DNA from 3 places in the Brevundimonas sp. FG128 genome. Region 1 is predicted to be linked to each of the others. Evidence: predicted binding sites of a transcription regulator. Region 1 holds the regulator's gene; each other region holds the start of a gene.

Region 1 (2,267 bases):
TCGTGGTATCGGACCGAGCGACCGACCTTGCCCAAGGCGCTGTTCTCGCCGCCGCCGCCATTGACGACGGCCGGGCCGCCGAGGCGCTGGAGCGTTTGGCCCGCATCACCTCCACGCCGCTGGAAAGCCAAGACCCCGCATGACCGACGTTCTGGATCGTATCGCCACCTACAAGCGTGAAGACGTCGCCGCCCGCAAGGCCGCGACCTCGCAGGACGCGATCGAGACGCTGGCCCGCACCGCTTCGGCTCCCCGTGGTTTCCGCGCCGCCCTTGAGCATGTGGTAGAAGAGACCGGCCGTCCCGCCCTGATCGCCGAGATCAAGAAGGCCAGTCCATCCAAGGGGCTGATCCGGCCCGACTTCGACCCGCCGGCCCTGGCGCGTGCTTACCAGGCGGGCGGCGCGGCCTGCCTCTCGGTCTTGACCGACGGTCCCAGCTTCCAGGGCGATGACGCCTATCTGGGCCAGGCGCGTGACGCGGTCGCCCTGCCCTGCCTGCGCAAGGATTTCCTGGTCGATCCCTGGCAGGTCGCCGAAAGCCGCGCCCTGGGCGCCGACTGCATCCTGATCATCCTGGCCATGGTCGATGATCGGCTGGCCGCCGAGCTGCTGTCCGAGGCCGAGCGCCTGGGCATGGACGCCCTGATCGAGACCCACGACGAAGAGGAAATGGCGCGCGCCTGTGCGCTGGGCGGCGATCTGGTGGGGGTCAATAACCGCTCGCTGCGCACCTTTGAGGTCGATCTGGAGGTGACCGAGCGCCTGTCGATGCTTAGCCCTGTCCGCGCCCTGCTCGTCGCCGAAAGCGGCATCTTCACGCCCGACGATGTCGAGCGCGTTTCGGCCGCCCATGCCCAGGCCATTCTGGTCGGCGAGAGCCTGATGCGACAAGCCGATGTTGAGGCGGCGACGCGACAACTGCTGGCGGCCTGATCGACTTGCTCGCGTCACGCGGCGTCCCAAGGGCGCTGTTAAGTTGACATTAGGAAGGAACACTTACAGAACATCGACAAATGTTCACGGCCCGTTCCGATTCGTCGGCGGGCGCATGAGGGCCTGGCGATGCTCACGCGCAAGCAGCACGAACTGCTGATGTTCATCCACGAACGGATTCAGGAGACAGGCGTCTCCCCCTCCTTCGACGAGATGAAGGAGGCGCTGGACCTGGCGTCCAAGTCGGGCATTCACCGGCTGATAACGGCGCTGGAGGAGCGCGGCTTCATCCGCCGCCTCGCCCACCGCGCCCGCGCCCTGGAAGTCACCAAACTGCCCGAACAGGCCACGGCTGGCGCGCCGCGCGGCCGGGCCGGGTTCAAGCCTGACGTGATCGAAGGCGGCGGCGGACGCGCCCTGGCGCCGCTTGCGGCCAATGACACCCGAGAGCTGCCGTTGATGGGCAAGATCGCCGCCGGCACGCCGATCGACGCCATCGAGCACGAGACGGCGCGCTATCCCGTTCCTGAATCCATGCTGGGCTCGGGCGAACACTACCTGCTTGAGATCGAAGGCGATTCGATGATCGAGGCGGGCATTCTGAACGGCGACATGGTGGTCATCAAATCGACCGACAACGCCTCCTCGGGCGAGATCGTCGTGGCGCTGGTCGAAGGCGAACACGCGACGCTGAAGCGGCTTCGCAAGAAGGGCGCCTCCATCGCGCTGGAGCCCGCCAACCGCAACTACGAAACCAAGATCTACGGGTCGGATCAGGTCGCCGTTCAGGGCAAGCTGGTCGGCCTCATGCGCCGCTATCACTGACGTCCGGGTTCGGCTGGCGTGCCCAGGGGCGGTCGCCCCGCACGTCGGCCGTCCAGACGGCGCGCCATCGGCCCGTTTCAGACGGACTATCACGCCATAACTCAACCGCGCCGCCTCTGGTGAAATCGATGCCGTCGAGCACCAGGCGTTCCTGACAAGCGCTTGGAATCGATGTGAGGACCGCGCGCACGCTGATGACGGGCGCCGCGCGGCATAGGGCCTTCATCTGGTCTGGACCGGGAGCCTTGCGTCCCCACCAGATCGCGACAGGTCCCTGGTTAGACTCTGGCCGACAAGAAAAGCGGTCGCAGGCCCAGCCCGTCTCCGGCCGATCCGTCATGGTCAGGCCGCGCCGCCGCGACCACAGATCGACAGCGAACTCTCGGACGCCGGGCCTGACGACAACCGCCGCCTTCTCGCGATGAAATGCGGCGTTTGTCCCCCCGTCTCCAATCCACAGATCCGGCGTCGGCGCGCGCGGCCAGACCAGCACCGCCGCCGCCAGCGG
Region 2 (2,267 bases), on a different contig from region 1:
GCGCATCCGTCGCCGATCAGAGGACCAATGTCCTGGCCGCCATCGACGCCGGCGGCGTCGGCTTCTGGGAGGCGGCCCTGCCTCTGAAGGCGCCGGTCATGTCGCCCCGGGCCAGGGATATCCTGTCCATCGGCACGGACACGCGCCTAGGTCCGACTGAGATCGGCGATCGCCTGTCGCCCGAGGACCTGCCGCTGCACCGGGCGGCCCTGCAACGCGCCATGTCCGAAGGCGTCGAATACGATCAGGAATGGTTCCTGCCCGCGACCGGCCGCTGGATCCACCTGCGTGGCAGACTGATCCGCAGCCGCTCGGGCCGTCCGCTGAGGATGTCCGGCGTCATCACCGACATCACCGACCGGCGCGCGGTCTTCGCCGCCCTAGCCGACAGCGAACGGCTTCAGCGGGTGTTGATCAACGAACTGAATCACCGGGTGAAAAACACCCTGGCGACGGTGCAGTCCATCGCCCGGCAGACGGCGCGCCGCACGCCGGACGTGGCGACCTTCACCACCCTGTTCGAAGCCCGGCTGCTGGCCCTGTCGAACACCCAGAACCTACTGACGGCCGGCAATTGGGAGCGGGCCGATCTGCGCGCCCTGCTGGCCCAGGAACTGGCGCCCTATGCCGAGGAACAGGTTCGACTGAACGGTCCGGACGTCGATCTGGATTCCCATCAGACCCTGGGCATGGGGCTGGTGTTTCATGAACTGGCGGTCAACGCCGCCAAATACGGGGCGCTGTCCACGGCCGCCGGCTGCGTGCGGATCGACTGGTCGATCAGCGAGGGCCATCTGCTGCTGGATTGGGTCGAGAGCGGCGGGCCCGAGGTCAGGCCGCCCGAACGGCGCGGGTTCGGTTCGGCGCTGATGGAGTCCACCGTGCATCGTTCGCTGCGGGGGTCGGCGGCTTTGGCCTATGCGCCCGAGGGCATTTGCTGCAGCCTGAGACTGCCGCTTTAAGATACGTCAGAAACGGTCGCAAGTCGCAGATGTTCTTGTTTTGATCGACGAGAACATCTTGTGAACCAGAACAAACCATGCACATAGTCGTCCTCACGAAACGGGGGCGGGTCCAGGCGGGTCTCTCCCAAGCTTAATGACGGGAATCATGGCAAGGGAGACGAAGGCAATGGCTTCACAGGCAGCACTCAAGTTGGTGGGCAAGGACGACGGCGACAAGCAACGCGCCCTGGAGGCGGCGATCGCACAGATCGATCGCGCCTTCGGCAAGGGTTCGGTGATGAAACTGGGCAAGGGCGGGGTCGCCGACGTGATCCCCTCGGTGTCCACCGGATCGCTGGGTCTGGACATGGCGCTCGGCATCGGCGGCCTGCCGCGCGGTCGGGTGATCGAGGTGTTCGGCCCTGAATCGTCGGGCAAGACGACCCTGGCCCTGCATACGGTGGCCGAGGTTCAGAAGGCCGGCGGCGTCGCCGCCTTCGTGGACGCCGAACACGCGCTGGATCCCGGCTATGCCCAGAAGCTGGGCGTGAACCTGGATGATCTGCTGGTGTCGCAGCCGGACACCGGAGAACAGGCGCTCGAGATCGTCGACACCCTGGTGCGCTCCGGCGCCGTGGACATCGTGGTCGTCGATTCCGTCGCGGCTCTGACGCCGCGCGCCGAGATCGAGGGCGAGATGGGCGACAGCCTGCCGGGCCTTCAGGCGCGTCTGATGAGCCAGGCGCTGCGCAAGCTGACGGCCTCGATTTCCAAGTCGAACTGCATCGTCCTGTTCATCAACCAGATCCGTCACAAGATCGGCGTCATGTATGGCTCGCCCGAGACGACGACGGGCGGCAATGCGCTGAAATTCTACGCCTCGGTGCGTCTGGACATCCGCCGCACCGGCGCGATCAAGAACCGCGACGAGGTGGTCGGCAACACCACCCGGGTCAAGGTGGTCAAGAACAAGGTCGCCCCGCCGTTCCGCGAGGTCATCTTCGACATCATGTACGGGGAAGGCATCTCCAAACTGGGCGAGATCATCGACCTGGGCGTCAAGGCGGGGGTGATCGAGAAATCGGGCAGCTGGTTCAGCTACGACTCGACCCGGATCGGCCAGGGCCGCGAGAATGTGCGCGAATTCCTGAAACAGAACCCCGACATCGCCGTCTCAATCGAGAAGGCGGTGCGGGCCTCGACCAACAAGATCGCCGACGAACTGCTGGGCACGCCCGAGCCGGACGAAGGTCAGGATCTCGAAGGCTGACACCAAGACAAGAGGCTGGGCGGCCGGGCGGACCTTGCGGGGTCGCTCCGGCG
Region 3 (2,267 bases), on a different contig from region 1:
GCCAGGAGGCTTGGTCGTCCGGCGTTCGCTGGATCCTGTGGGCCGTCGGATTCGTCGGGGCCTTCGTGGCGGCGGCGGTCTTCCGGTACGGCTTCGACCGCCCGGTGCAGGTCTGGCTCAATCCGTCCAGGGCCGCGTCGAACCGCGAGCGGATGGGCATCGGGGCTGATCCGGTCACGCCTGCGGCCCGGCCGAAGCTTCATATGACGGGCAGGGGCCTCAGCCCGGCCGAGTACCGCGCGCAGCATGGCGGTCACCCGCATCAGGCTGACTTTTCGCGCGGCGCCGATGGCGGCGACGGCAGGACGGCGGAAGGGAACGAAGCGGATTGAGCGGACCGGCCGTGAACCGGTTGCCTGACGACCTCCGGCGGCCTGTCGGGCGTCAGGCGCCGTTGTGCCGGCCGAACACGCGGGTGGAGCCGTCGTTGAGGATCAGGACAGTCGTATAGGGTTCGCGCCCGGCGGCCTCCATGCCCGGCGAGCCCGCGGGCATGCCGGGCGCGCTCAACGCCCGGGCGGCCGGGCGTTCCGCCAGCAATCGATCGACGTCGCCGGCCGGGACATGGCCCTCGATGGCGTAGGCGCCGACCACAGCGGTGTGGCAGGAGGCCAGCCGGTCCGGAATGCCATGCTGGGCCCGGATCGGCGCCAGGTCCTCGCGCTCGACGACCTCGACGGTCCAGCCGGCCTGACGCATGTGGGCGATCCACCCGCCGCAGCAGCCGCACCAGGGGGTCTTGTAGGCGGTCATCCGCTTCGGCGGCGCGGCGAGGGCCGGGCAGGCCACGGCGGTCAGGGAGAGGCCGACCAGCAGGGCGCGGCGGGAAGGACGGGTCATGGCGGCGATCCGGATGCTGCGGCGAAGACGGACACCCTAGACCGATGACCGCCGCGCCGCGAAACGACCCGGTGTCACAGGGGGGCGCTTGGCGGCGCAGACGATAGGGACATAGGCGCGGCCTGTGTGTTCCCTTTCTGTTCTGATCTTGGTACAGCGGCATATGAGCGACGGGCCGGTTCGCAAGATCATCCACGTGGACATGGACGCCTTCTTCGCCTCGGTGGAGCAGCGCGACGACCCGGCCTTGCGCGGGCGGCCGGTGGCGGTGGGGTACGCCGCCCAGCGTGGCGTCGTGGCGGCGGCCAGCTATGAGGCGCGGGTCTTCGGCGTGCGTTCGGCCATGCCCTCGACCACGGCCTTGCGCCAGTGCCCCGACCTCGTCTTCGTCCCGCCCCGGTTCGAGGTGTATCGCGCCGTCTCCAAACAGATCCAGGCGATCTTCGCGGACTACACGCCTCTGGTGGAGCCGTTGTCCCTGGACGAGGCCTATCTCGACATCACCGACAACCTGCGCGGCCTGCCGACCGCCTCGGAGACCGCCGTCGAGATCCGGGCCCGCATCCTGGAGGAGACCGGCCTGACGGCGTCGGCAGGGATTTCCTACAACAAGTTCCTGGCCAAGCTGGCCTCGGACCAGCGCAAGCCCAACGGCCAGTTCGTCGTCCCGCCCGGACGAGGCGAGGCCTTCGTCGAGACCCTGCCGGTGAAACGCTTCCACGGGGTCGGGCCGGTGACCGCCGCCAAGATGAGCCGGTTGGGCATCGAGACCGGCGAGGACCTGCGGCGCCAGTCGCTGGCCTTCCTGCAGCAGCATTTCGGCAAGTCCGGTGCCTGGTATTACGCCATCTCGCGCGGTGAGGATCATCGTGCGGTGAACCCGAACCGGGAGCGCAAGTCGTCCGGATCGGAGACGACCTTCGGAAGCGACCTGACCGATCCCTCGGCGATCGAGGCGGGCGTCATCGCCATGGCGGGCGATGTCTGGGGCTGGTGCGAGAAGTCGGACGCCTACGGCCGCACGGTGACGGTGAAAGTGAAATGGGCCGACTTCCAGCAGGCGACGCGCAGCCGGTCCTTCCCCGAACCGGTGACGTCCAGGGAGCGGCTCGAAGAGATCAGCCTCCTGCTGGTTCGCTCCCTCTATCCGCCCGCCAAAGGCATCCGCCTGGTCGGCGTCAGCCTGTCCAACTTCAAGGCGCCGGCGCCCTCGGCGTCCGACCAACTCGCCCTGGCTTGATGGACGTGCAGGCAGACCTCTTCGGCGAGCCGGTTGTCGCCGGGCCCGCCGCCCCGGCCGGGTTCCGTTACTGACCTGATCTTCTCTCAGAGGACGAGCAGGCGAGGGTGGTGCGCGCCCTGCAGGCCTTGTCCTTCAAACCCTACGAGCACCTCGGTTATCTGGGTAATCGTCGCATCGCCGCCTT

What was found. The regulator LexA, encoded in region 1, represses DNA repair genes until DNA is damaged. The targets are predictions, from matches to a motif close to ATGTTCNCNANNTGTTCT.
Region 2: the regulator LexA is predicted to act here: its motif matches at 1,013-1,030, upstream of recA (recombinase RecA).
Region 3: the regulator LexA is predicted to act here: its motif matches at 967-984, upstream of dinB (DNA polymerase IV).

The regions. Positions count from the first base shown of each region.
Region 1 is NZ_JBMDKP010000002.1:52,113-54,379, reverse strand. It holds gene trpD (anthranilate phosphoribosyltransferase) at 1-143, shown strand, start outside; gene trpC (indole-3-glycerol phosphate synthase TrpC) at 140-934, shown strand; gene lexA (transcriptional repressor LexA) at 1,064-1,759, shown strand; gene ACODSC_RS04645 (ComEC/Rec2 family competence protein) at 1,740-2,267, opposite strand, start outside.
Region 2 is NZ_JBMDKP010000003.1:287,183-289,449, forward strand. It holds gene ACODSC_RS09885 (MHYT domain-containing protein) at 1-962, shown strand, start outside; gene recA (recombinase RecA) at 1,132-2,214, shown strand.
Region 3 is NZ_JBMDKP010000001.1:570,577-572,843, forward strand. It holds gene ACODSC_RS02855 (acyltransferase family protein) at 1-332, shown strand, start outside; gene ACODSC_RS02860 (DUF411 domain-containing protein) at 385-840, opposite strand; gene dinB (DNA polymerase IV) at 1,004-2,080, shown strand; gene ACODSC_RS02870 (alpha-ketoglutarate-dependent dioxygenase AlkB) at 2,191-2,267, shown strand, end outside.